Regions from separate parts of the Alteromonas alvinellae genome, predicted to be linked through region 2. Evidence: predicted binding sites of a transcription regulator. Region 2 holds the regulator's gene; the other holds the start of a gene.
The links. Region 2 encodes LexA, which represses DNA repair genes until DNA is damaged. Its sites were predicted from a motif close to TACTGTATNNNNATACAGTA; they were not measured.

Region 1 (6,262 bases), on a different contig from region 2:
AGAAACTGAGTACAGCACTAAGGTAACTAACAGCAATGTTGGTTTTCAACGCCGCCCTAACGTGGCAAGTGTTTACTTAGTTCGCGACGACGCAGGTGATGTATCTCGTATCATCCTTCCTGTGCACGGCAGCGGCCTTTGGGATCTTATGTACGGTTTCTTAGCGGTAGACGCAGACGGCCAAACGGTTCGCGAGCTTATTTACTATCAGCAAAAAGAAACGCCAGGACTAGGTGGTGAAGTGCAAAACCCTGCTTGGCAGGACAAATGGGACGGCAAAGAGCTTTACGAAAATGGCGAAGTTGCTATTCGCGTAGTGAAAAATGCTAACCCTAGCAATCCTCACACTATCGATGCGCTTTCAGGTGCAACCCTAACCAGCAACGGTGTTGAAAACACTATTCGTTACTGGGTAGGCGAGCAGGGCTTCGGCCAGTTCCTGAAGAACCAAGCATGGCGTTCATAAGGGAAGTCTCATGGCAGATACTAAAGAAATGAAAAAGGCCCTCTTTGGGCCAATCCTGGACAACAACCCGATCGCCCTACAGGTATTGGGTATCTGTTCAGCACTGGCAATTACTACTAAGCTGGAAACAGCATTGGTAATGTCGCTTGCGCTTACAAGCGTTGTAGCGTTCTCAAACTTGTTTATTTCACTAATTCGTAACCAGATCCCATCTAGCGTTCGAATTATTATCCAGATGACCATCATTGCATCGTTGGTAATCGTTGTTGACCAAATTCTGAAAGCGTATTCGTATGAAATATCGAAGCAGCTGTCGGTATTCGTTGGTCTGATTATTACTAACTGTATCGTAATGGGTCGTGCTGAAGCTTACGCCATGAAGAGCCCACCTCTGATGAGCTTCCTTGATGGTATTGGTAACGGCTTGGGTTACTCTTTCATTCTAATTGTTATTGGTACAATTAAAGAGCTATTTGGTTTCGGTACTATTTTAGGTTTCGAAATCCTTCCACTGGTTCAAAACGGTGGCTGGTATCAGGGTAACGGTTTGTTAATCCTACCATTCAGCTCATTCTTCTTAATCGGCGGTATGATTTGGTTTATCCGTACTATCCGTCCAGAGCAAGTAGAGCCTAAGGAGTAAGTCATGGAACATTATTTGTCGTTATTTGTTCGCTCAATTTTCGTTGAGAACATGGCGTTATCACTTTTCTTGGGTATGTGTACATTCCTAGCGGTATCTAAGAAAGTTAAAACTGCTATGGGTCTTGGTGTTGCAGTTATCGTGGTACTAGGTATCTCTGTACCCGTTAACCAAGTTATTTATGTAAACATTCTTGCTCCAGGCGCACTAGCATGGGCAGGTTTCCCAGAAGCTGACCTAAGCTTCCTTAACTTCCTAACGTTTATCGGTGTTATCGCGGCGTTGGTACAGATTCTAGAGATGAGCTTAGACAAGTTCTTCCCTGCGCTTTACAACGCACTAGGAATCTTCCTTCCGCTAATTACCGTTAACTGTGCAATCTTCGGTGGTGTGGCGTTCGCGGTACAGCGTGAATACAACTTCACTGAAAGCATCGTTTACGGCGTAGGTAGTGGTATGGGCTGGGCACTAGCAATTGTATTGCTAGCGGCAGTGCGTGAAAAGCTGAAGTATGCTGACATGCCTGATGGTGTTCGTGGTCTTGGTTCTGTATTCATGATCGCTGGCCTAATGGCACTTGGCTTCCAGTCATTCACTGGTATTCAGCTGTAATAGAGCTCGGGAGCATATAAATGAATAATGTAGAAATATATCTAGGCGTAGGCATGTTCATTGCCATCGTTCTAGCGTTGGTATTTATTATCATGTTTGCCAAGTCTAAATTGGTGCCAAGTGGTGATGTTACTATCACTATCAATGGTGACCCAGATAAGGCAATCAAAACTGCACCGGGTGGCAAACTTCTTGGTGCACTAGCTGACGCAGGTTACTTCGTATCGTCTGCGTGTGGTGGCGGTGGCTCATGTGGCCAGTGTCGTGTAGATGTACACTCAGGTGGTGGTGAAATCCTTCCAACTGAACTAGACCACATCACAAAAGGTGAAGCACGCGAAGGCTGCCGTCTTTCATGTCAGGTTGCTATTAAGCAAGACATGGAAATCGAGCTAGAAGAGTCGGTATTTGGTGTTAAGAAGTGGGATTGTGAAGTTATCTCTAACGATAACAAAGCAACCTTCATCAAAGAACTGAAGCTTAAAATTCCTAACGGTGAAAGCGTACCTTTCCGTGCAGGTGGCTACATTCAGATTGAAGCGCCAGCGCACCACGTTAAGTACAAAGAGTTCGATATTCCTGAAGAATACCGCGGTGACTGGGAGCGTTTTGGCTTCTTCGACATCGAGTCTAAAGTAGACGAAGAGACTATTCGTGCTTACTCAATGGCGAACTACCCAGAAGAAGAAGGCATTATTATGTTGAACGTGCGTATTGCTACGCCGCCACCTAATAACCTAAGCCTACCTGCGGGTAAAATGTCATCGTATATTTGGAGCCTGAAAGAAGGTGACAAAGCGACTATCTCTGGTCCATTCGGTGAATTCTTCGCGAAAGAAACTGACAACGAAATGGTATTCGTAGGTGGTGGTGCTGGTATGGCCCCAATGCGTTCACACATCTTCGATCAGCTTCGTCGCCTTAAGTCTAAGCGTAAGATGAGCTTCTGGTACGGTGCACGTTCACTTCGTGAAATGTTCTATACAGAAGACTTCGACGAGCTAGCAGCAGAAAACGATAACTTTGAGTGGCACGTAGCACTTTCTGATCCTCAGCCAGAGGACAACTGGGAAGGTTACACAGGGTTCATTCACCAAGTACTTCTTGAGAACTACTTGAAAGATCACCCTGCACCAGAAGACTGTGAGTTCTACATGTGTGGACCACCTATGATGAACGCGGCCGTAATCAACATGCTTAAAGATTTAGGTGTTGAGGACGAAAACATCATGCTAGATGACTTCGGTGGCTAAGCTACTCGCTTAAAAACTCAAGCATATTAAAAGGGGCGTAAGCCCCTTTTTCGTTGAAGCAAAACGCATAATGCACATAATACCCGTTTCGTTTTGTGCATATTAGCTAAGGACAACATCGTGATTCGATTTGCTATTCGAATATTCCTCGCCTTTGTTGCGGTAGGTATTCTACTTCTCGCAAGCTGTAGCGACGAAAAAACGCCTGTAGTGCACCTTCAAGGGCAAACAATGGGCACAACCTACAATATAAAATATCTTGTAGCAGAAGCGCCGGTGGAAGGCTTACAAGCTGAAATAGACGCCCGTCTTGTTGAGGTAAACAAGATGATGTCTACTTACGACCCAACGTCAGAGCTTTCAAGGTTTAACCAATATCGCTATACCGACAATTTCGCCGTATCGCCAGATACGCTAACCGTGGTTAATGAGGCGTTACGCTTGGCAAACCTTAGTGGTGGTGTGCTTGATGTTACCGTTGGTCCATTAGTTAATGTGTGGGGGTTTGGCCCAACCAAGCGCCCTGAAAAAGTACCAAGCCAGACAGACATCGACGATATTCGCGAATATGTGGGTTATAAGAAGCTGTCAACCACGCCTACAGGCTTAAAGAAAACTCACCCAATGCTTTATGTCGACCTGTCGACTATTGCAAAAGGTTTTGGCGTTGATGAAGTGGCGGAGATCCTTGAAAAGCACAACATTGAAAACTACCTTGTAGAAATAGGTGGTGAAATGCGTGTGAAAGGTGAACGTGGCGACGGCAGTGAATGGCTTATTGCCATTGAAAAGCCAGTTACCACTGAACGTGCTGTTCAAAAAGTTGTCTCAATAGGAGAAAACGCGGTTGCTACATCAGGTGACTATCGCAACTATTACGAAGAAGACGGCGTTCGTTATTCGCACCTAATCGACCCCACAACGGGCAAACCAATTTCACACAACTTGGTGTCGGTCACCGTTGTCCACCCTTCGTCGATGACGTCTGATGGCTTGGCAACAGCGTTTAATGTGATGGGGTGGGAACAAGCAATAGCAGTTGCAGAGCAAGAACAACTTGCTGTATTTCTCATTCGTCGCACAGAAGACGGATTTGAAGAGTATGCGTCGCCAGAATTTGATAAACTGGTCACAGTTCATAATTAGGGGGTAGCAATGTCTACATTTATCCTTGCTTTTGGTTTCTTTCTAACAATGGTACTGGCTATGGCCGTAGGTTACCTTTTTCAGAAAAAATCAATCTCTGGAAGCTGTGGTGGCTTAGGTGCACTAGGTATTGAAAAAGCCTGTGACTGTCCAGAACCGTGTGATCGTAAAAAGTCGCGCATGGAAAAAGAAGAAGCCCGCCAGAAAAAACTAAACGAGTGGAAGCAGAACCAAATTTTGTAATGCTTAACCCACCGTTGGTTTAAGGTTTAAAAGCGCTGTTTGATACTAATCGACAGCGCTTTTTTTGTGGGCATATCTATTACGTTCTTTAATATTGAGATCTATTGACGTTGTTTCGATAAATTCGCTCACACTGTGACATTGGTTGAAATGTAGCTAGCCGAGCCATCAATTTTTTGGGAGATCACAACGAAATAGTGTAATTCGGCACTAATAATAATATACTGTCTTTTTATACAGTTTTGCGTAAGCACGTAAAGAACAAAGGCACGTAATGCGAAAAATTATCCACGTCGACATGGATTGTTTTTACGCCGCAGTTGAAATGCGCGACAACCCAGCCTTGCGCGATATTCCCATTGCGATAGGCGGCAGTGCCGACCGTCGAGGGGTTATTTCTACCTGTAACTATCCCGCCCGAAAATTTGGTGTGCGCTCAGCTATGGCTACAGCGTATGCTTTAAAGCTATGCCCAAACTTGACCCTCGTAAAAGGGCGCATGGATGTGTACGCTGCCGAGTCGCAAAAAATACGTAAGATATTTGCTGATTATACCGACCTCATTGAGCCTTTATCATTAGATGAAGCCTACCTAGATGTGACTAACAGTGAATTTTGCGGTGGCAGCGCCACGTTAATTGCTGAAGAAATACGTGAACGCATTAAAAATGAACTTGGGCTTACAGCTTCAGCAGGTGTTGCGCCTTGTAAGTTTGTGGCAAAAGTGGCGAGCGATGAAAATAAGCCCGATGGAATTTGTGTTATTACTCCTGATAAGCTCGATGAGTTTGTACGCGAAATGCCACTAAAGAAAATACCGGGCGTAGGCAAAGTCACCATGCAAAAGCTTCAGCGTATGGGGCTTAATACCTGCGACGATGTTCGCCAATACCCTTTTGAGCGCATTCAAAAAGAGCTGGGTAAATTTGGCAGTGTGCTGTGGGAGCGAGCTCACGGTATTGATGAACGTGAACTATCGGTATCTCGTGAACGCAAGTCTATTGGTGTGGAGCGTACGTTAAGCGAAGACATCCACACCTTCGAGCAGTGCATTGACTTCTTGCCACATTTATTTGAAAAGCTTCAAGAGCGAATGGAAAATCACAAGAAGCGAACGGGTAAGCCTGTACGTATTCGCACGCAGGGCGTTAAGCTTAAGTTTAACGACTTCCAACTAACTACGGTAGAGCACCGCTGTGCCACGCTTGATGAAGCGTATTTTCGCACGTTAATGCAGGAAGCCTTCGAACGAGCAACAGGGCGGGGTATTCGTCTTGTTGGCGTTCATATAGGTCTTGCTGCCGATCAATCAACACAGCAATTGGTGTTACCTTTTGAACCGATTTAGCCAATAAGCTCACTTGTTAAGTACTAACATGCAGTAGCCTCAATCTAACCACTTGTTATACTTAACGCACTGATACTATGCGATAGACTGACAGTTTTGTATTACCCGATTAAAGGCCAATCCCACAGAGTTTAGTTTCTAAGACCATTTAATCTTTGGCAAATGAAAGCGGTTGGCTAACCCTTACTATTTTTTCCCACTTTAATGAAGGACGTTATGGACTCGAAAGAACTTAAAACCCCTGGTCGCTACAAACATTACAAAGGTAATTTATACGATGTATACGAAGTGGCGACGCATTCAGAAGATGAAAGTAAGCTAGTGGTATACCGCCCATGCTACGGCGAAAAAGCGCTTTGGGTTCGTCCCCTAGATATGTTTGTTGAGTCGGTTGAAAAAGACGGAGAAACACTCACCCGTTTTGCTTATGTTGGCAATATTCCCGATGATGAAAAAATGATCTAATTGTGAAATTAGGTCATAGTGTAAGAGGTCTTTAATAAACAGGCTTCTTACAAGGAAATAATAATGAAAACTGCACCTCGTCTTAG
Region 2 (6,262 bases):
TTTGCTGTTAGTGGCTATGAATCATTAAAGCTCTATACAATGCAAGATGGCGAGTTTGTCGGACTAAATGCACTAGATGTTTCTTGTAGTCAATTGATAAGAATTAATGCTGATGGTGACGACGCCTCTGAGTTCGCATGCTTAGATAGAAACTACAATAGAATAAATATTTATGACGTAACAAATGACGCCTTGGTACTTAAAGAGGCCATAACGCCTACATTCAATCTTCAGAATATAGCCGTTATTCCAACGACATCGTCTAATCAATCAATACTTGGCATTTACCAAGCTGAAGAATATGACTCATCGTATGGATATTATGACAACGTTGCTTACCGAGTCACTGAAATAGATAACAAAGGACATGTCATTTGGCGTAGCCCTTCCATTGGCATTAATCATGTCGATGGTATGCGTACCCGAAAGAACAATGCCGGTGAAGTAGAGCTTCAAATAGGTAATCCGAACATGGCCCTTCTTGTGAAATAAAGGTAATACACTTGTCGCTGTCTATTGCTTATGGCAAAAGACGCGGCAAGTGCTTGTTATTTAGTTTTAGGTGTATATACTTACAGGAACTGTATGAACAGACAGGTCTTTTATGCGCCCACTCACAGCTCGACAAACAGAAGTTTTAGAACTTATCAAAACTACCATGCAAGAAACGGGGATGCCGCCTACGCGTGCGGAAATCGCTCGTCAACTTGGTTTTCGTTCTGCCAACGCTGCAGAAGAACATTTGAAAGCCTTGGCGCGTAAAGGCGTGATAGAAATTCTGCCGGGTACCTCTCGGGGTATCAAACTCAATATTCCCCTCGAAAATGACGTACCTGAAGAAGAAGGCCTACCTCTCATCGGGCGTGTGGCGGCGGGTGAGCCAATTTTGGCGCAAGAGCACGTAGAATCACACTACAAGGTAGACCCTGCACTGTTTCAACCTCAAGCAGACTTTTTACTGCGTGTTAACGGCATGAGCATGAAGGACATAGGTATTTTAGATGGTGATCTCCTTGCTGTGCATCGCACCACCGATGTTCACAATGGCCAGGTTGTTGTGGCACGTGTAGACGAAGACGTTACGGTAAAGCGTTTAGAGAAACGTGGTCGTGAAGTATTACTTCATGCCGAAAACGAAGAATTCGCACCTATTCGAGTAGACCTAGCCAACGAACCTTTTGCTATTGAGGGGATCGCAGTGGGCGTTATAAGAAACGCGGATTGGATGTAAGGTTTTAACACCTTCAATGAAAAGCGGCGCACTAGCCGCTTTTTTTATGCCTTTTATTGCTTTATTTCTACCAGTTTTCTGGAGTTAGGGTGACTAAGCACGCTTTTAAAAAACGAACCCAAACATGACTGTCAGAAAACGTATTAAGCGTATTTTGCCTGTGAATGAACTAATGAATATGCATTCATTATTTTAAAGTCTGTTTGAAAATAAATATTAGCAACCTATTAGTTGTTGATTTTATGATCAAATGATTGCTGATAAAACCTTTGTGTTGTTCAAAATGTGCGTTTGATTTTATCCTCGGCTACTACATGCTCATTTCTTTTTCCATCCAATATGTAACGTAAGGCTGCCAAATAAAATGATTAAAAATTGAACACTTCGTTAAATTTTTAACAGAAAAGACTAGACGGCACGGCATTATTGCGCAATTCTTAGACAAAGATTAACAAAATAATAACAATGACTCTTAATTTGTTTTACAAGTTGAGGTAATGGGTCAATCGTTCGCAAACCATTTGGTAGGGCATCGCGCAAAATAATCAGCGTTTTTGGTCTTGCTATTACGGAGGTGCTGAGTGAAACAACTAACGACCGTTTTCGCAAAATGGTGTTCAACAATACCGTTTTTGCTTCTTTCCCCTTTGCTTCTTGCCCAAGAAGTCAGTGAAGAGGCTTCTTCACTAAACTTAAGACGCGGTGCCACTGACATCAGTGGCCAGGTTTACGACCTCCACATGCTGATGTTTTTTATATGCGTTGGCATTGCTGTTGTAGTGTTTGGGGTTATGTTTGCCTCGATGTATCTGCACAGAAAGTCCCGTGGCGCGAAGCCAGCAAATTTTCATGAGAACGTGAAAGTTGAAATTGCTTGGACCGTTATCCCCTTTCTTATTCTTATTTTTATGGCTGTGCCTGCAGCGAATACGCTGATTGCGATGGAAGACACATCTGAGCCTGACATGACTGTGCTAGTAACAGGCTCACAGTGGAAGTGGCACTACAAGTACATGGACAGCGACGTTGAGTTTTATTCATTGCTTGCTACTCAACGCGAGCAGATAGAGAACAAGTTCCAGAAAACAGATAACTACCTGTTGGAAGTAGACCGCCCATTGGTTATCCCGACTGGAAAAAAAGTACGCTTTCTTATTACTTCAGACGACGTTATCCACTCTTGGTGGGTTCCTGATTTTGCGGTGAAAAAAGATGCCAACCCCGGCTTTATTAACGAGTCTTGGGCCAAGGTGAATGAGCCTGGTATTTATCGCGGACAGTGCGCAGAACTTTGTGGGAAAGACCACGGCTATATGCCGGTTGTGGTGATTGCTAAAGAGCCTGCTGAATTTGATAAATGGATGGGCGAACAAGAAGAAATTGTTCGTAAAGCAAAAGAAGAAGAGCAGCGTCTACTTTCTATGAACATGTCGATGGATGAGTTAATGAAAGTTGGCGAGCGTGTTTACAACACCACCTGCGCTGCTTGCCATATGCCAAATGGTGAAGGTTTACCTGGCGTGTTCCCGGCATTAAAAGGCAGCAAAATGGCGTTAGAAGATCAGCAAGGTCACATTGATATTGTACTTCACGGTAAGTCGGGTACTGCTATGCAGGCGTTTAGCAAAATGCTAAGCCTTAAAGAAATTGCAGCGGTAGTGACTTATGAGCGCAATGCTTGGGGCAATAACACTGGCGACATGGTTCAGGCCAAAGACGTCAATGCAGTGGCAAACGGAAACTAGGAGCAGAAAAATGAGCAAAGCAACTGAAGTTATTTCGCCTGATACCTCTGCGCCTCATAGCGGTCAAGCACATGGCGATCACCTACATGATGATCATGAACACCACGATCATATTCCTAAAGGGATAACGCGCTGGTTGTTTACCACTAACCATAAAGACATAGGCACACTTTACCTGTGGTTTGCCTTTATCATGTTTTTAGTTGGTGGTGCGATGGCCATGGTGATCCGCGCTGAACTATTCCAACCTGGTCTACAAATTGTAGAGCCAAACTTCTTTAACCAAATGACCACGGTACACGGACTTATCATGGTATTTGGTGCAGTAATGCCTGCCTTTACTGGGCTCGCAAACTGGCTTATTCCCATGATGATCGGCGCCCCTGACATGGCGTTACCGCGCATGAATAACTGGAGCTTCTGGATTTTACCTGGTGCCTTTCTCATTCTACTGAGCTCGCTCTTTATGGAAGGCGGCGGCCCTGCTTTTGGTTGGACTTTCTACGCCCCCCTTTCAACGACTTACAGTGGCGATTCGACAGCATTGTTTGTGTTCTCTGTTCACATCATGGGTATTTCATCCATTATGGGTGCGATTAACGTGATTGTGACCATCTTTAATATGCGTGCACCAGGCATGACCTGGATGAAAATGCCGCTGTTTGTATGGACGTGGCTTATCACAGCGTTCTTGCTGATTGCGGTAATGCCAGTGCTCGCCGGCGCGGTTACCATGGTGTTAACGGACAAGTTCTTTGGCACCAGCTTTTTTGATGCTGCTGGTGGCGGCGACCCGGTTATGTTCCAGCATATTTTCTGGTTCTTCGGGCACCCTGAAGTGTACATTATGATCTTGCCCGCCTTTGGCATTATCTCGCAAATTGTTCCTACCTTCTCTCGAAAGCAGCTGTTTGGATACGCGTCTATGGTTTACGCCACGGCGTCTATTGCCCTGCTCTCATTCGTTGTGTGGGCTCACCATATGTTTACTACGGGCATGCCGGTGTACATGGAAATGTTTTTCATGTTTGCCACCATGCTTATCTCGGTGCCAACTGGGGTAAAAGTGTTTAACTGGGTAGCGACCATGTGGCGCGGCTCACTGAGCTTTGAAATGCCTATGATGTTTGCTATTGCCTTTATTGTACTGTTTACCATTGGTGGGTTGTCAGGGTTAATGTTGGCGATCACGCCCGTGGACTTTCAATATCACGACACATATTTCGTTGTAGCCCATTTCCACTATGTACTGGTAACTGGCGCGGTCTTTTCTATCATGGCAGCCGTGTATTACTGGTTGCCTAAATGGACAGGCAAAATGTACGACACAACCTTAGCTAAATGGCATTTCTGGTGCTCACTAGTATCGGTCAATGTGTTGTTCTTCCCTATGCACTTTGTTGGTTTGGCTGGAATGCCGCGTCGTATTCCTGACTACGCATTACAGTTCGCTGATTTTAACAAATGGATAAGCTTGGGTGGTTTCGCATTCGGTTTATCTCAGCTCATCTTTCTTGCCCTGCTTATAAAGGCGTGCAAAAAGCAAGGTGAGCCGGTATCGGCGCAAGTTTGGGACGGCGCAGAAGGATTGGAATGGGAAATTCCATCACCCGCTCCTTATCACACGTTTGAAACACCACCTGTCGTTAAGTAACGGTAGGTGGAGTTGTGAATTGGTCATTCCTTTCAATCGGCAAAAGCTGACGGGAATGACATTCACACATTGCAGGTGGTGAGGTAGATAGGCGGTTAAACAAGCGTTTATCAACCTTCATCTATGGATTTACCCGGAGGTCACGTGATGTCACAGCAAAGTGCAAATAACAAGATGGTTATCAAACTTGTTGCTATTGTTATTGGCATGTTTGGCTTCGGCTTTGCCCTTGTTCCCTTGTACGACGTATTTTGCGACGTTACGGGAATTAACGGAAAAACCGAAGGCACGGCTGCGGTTTATCAATCGGTTGAGATTGATGACTCGCGAGAAGTGACCGTCGAGTTTATTACTCGCACAAATACCGGTATGCCCTGGGAGTTTCGTGCTGAAACCAAGCGCGTGAAAGTGCACCCTGGCGAACTTAATACGGTGTCGTTTTATGTGAGAAACCCTGCATCAAGCAATATCGTAGCTCAGGCCATTCCCTCTGTATCCCCAGGAACGGCAGCACTGTACCTGAACAAGACTGAATGCTTCTGCTTCAATCAGCAGCCATTAGATGCGGGTAGTGAAGCCTATATGCCCATGCAGTTTTATGTAGACCCTCAGCTACCTGAAGAAATTACGTTTTTTACCTTGCAGTACACACTCTATGACGTCACAGCGCGAGCCAGTGACCTAACAACAACACCGAATCCCTTTATGGCTTCCACACCATCAGCTGGCGAATAAGCCGAAGGGGTAAGGAGATGAAAATGCAAACCGAAGTACAGAATCACGAATACCAAAAATACTATGTACCCGCACAAAGTCCATGGCCCATCGTAGGGGCTGTTGCTCTATTTCTTATCGCCGTTGGCGCAGGGAATTATGTGGTGCAGGCAACTAAAGGTGAAACCGGCTATGGCGGTCATATTCTTCTAGCGGGAATAGCCGTGTTGTTGGTTATGCTTGTTGGCTGGTTTAAAAATCAAATTGACGAATCTATGGCCGGGCTTTATAGCGACCAGCTGGGGCGCTCGTATCGACAAGGTATGAGCTGGTTTATATTTTCAGAAGTGATGTTTTTCGCTGCGTTTTTTGGTGCTCTTTACTACGCGAGATTTATTTCCGTTCCGTGGCTTGGTGGCGCATCGAATAACGCTATGACCAATGAAGTTTTATGGCCGACCTTTGAGGCCATGTGGCCGCTGGTGTCAACGCCAGGCGGCACTACCACACAGGAAATGAGTGCTGCGGGTTTGCCCACTATTAACACGGTTATTTTGCTTATCTCATCTATTACACTTCATTTCGCTCATGTGGGACTAGAGCAAAACAAACGCAAACAGCTAACCCTAATGCTGGGTATCACTATCTTACTTGGATGTGGGTTCTTGTTCCTACAGGTAGAAGAGTACATACATGCGTATCGCGACTTGGGGCTTACGCTTCAGTCAGGCATTTACGGCAACACCTTCTTTATGCTCACAGGGTTTCACGGCATGCATGTGACCCTTGGCACCATCATTCTAATTGTATTGTTTTTTAGGGTCTTGAAAGGCCATTTCACGCCTGAAAACCACTTCGCGTTTCAGGCGGGGAGCTGGTACTGGCACTTTGTAGATGTAGTGTGGGTCATGCTCTACA

Region 1: a site for LexA is predicted at 4,586-4,605, ahead of dinB (DNA polymerase IV). Genes of this name have one in related genera too.

The regions. Positions count from the first base shown of each region.
Region 1 covers NZ_CACSIH010000159.1:17,974-24,235, reverse strand. The annotation lists gene ACX5KA_RS11905 (Na(+)-translocating NADH-quinone reductase subunit C) at 1-466, shown strand, start outside; gene ACX5KA_RS11900 (NADH:ubiquinone reductase (Na(+)-transporting) subunit D) at 477-1,109, shown strand; gene nqrE (NADH:ubiquinone reductase (Na(+)-transporting) subunit E) at 1,113-1,721, shown strand; gene nqrF (NADH:ubiquinone reductase (Na(+)-transporting) subunit F) at 1,742-2,974, shown strand; gene ACX5KA_RS11885 (FAD:protein FMN transferase) at 3,095-4,120, shown strand; gene nqrM ((Na+)-NQR maturation NqrM) at 4,130-4,363, shown strand; gene dinB (DNA polymerase IV) at 4,638-5,711, shown strand; gene ACX5KA_RS11870 (DUF1653 domain-containing protein) at 5,928-6,176, shown strand; gene ACX5KA_RS11865 (MBL fold metallo-hydrolase) at 6,240-6,262, shown strand, end outside.
Region 2 covers NZ_CACSIH010000113.1:87,630-93,891, forward strand. The annotation lists gene ACX5KA_RS08010 (hypothetical protein) at 1-492, shown strand, start outside; gene lexA (transcriptional repressor LexA) at 605-1,231, shown strand; gene coxB (cytochrome c oxidase subunit II) at 1,813-2,976, shown strand; gene ctaD (cytochrome c oxidase subunit I) at 2,987-4,630, shown strand; gene ACX5KA_RS08030 (cytochrome c oxidase assembly protein) at 4,778-5,365, shown strand; gene ACX5KA_RS08035 (cytochrome c oxidase subunit 3) at 5,389-6,262, shown strand, end outside.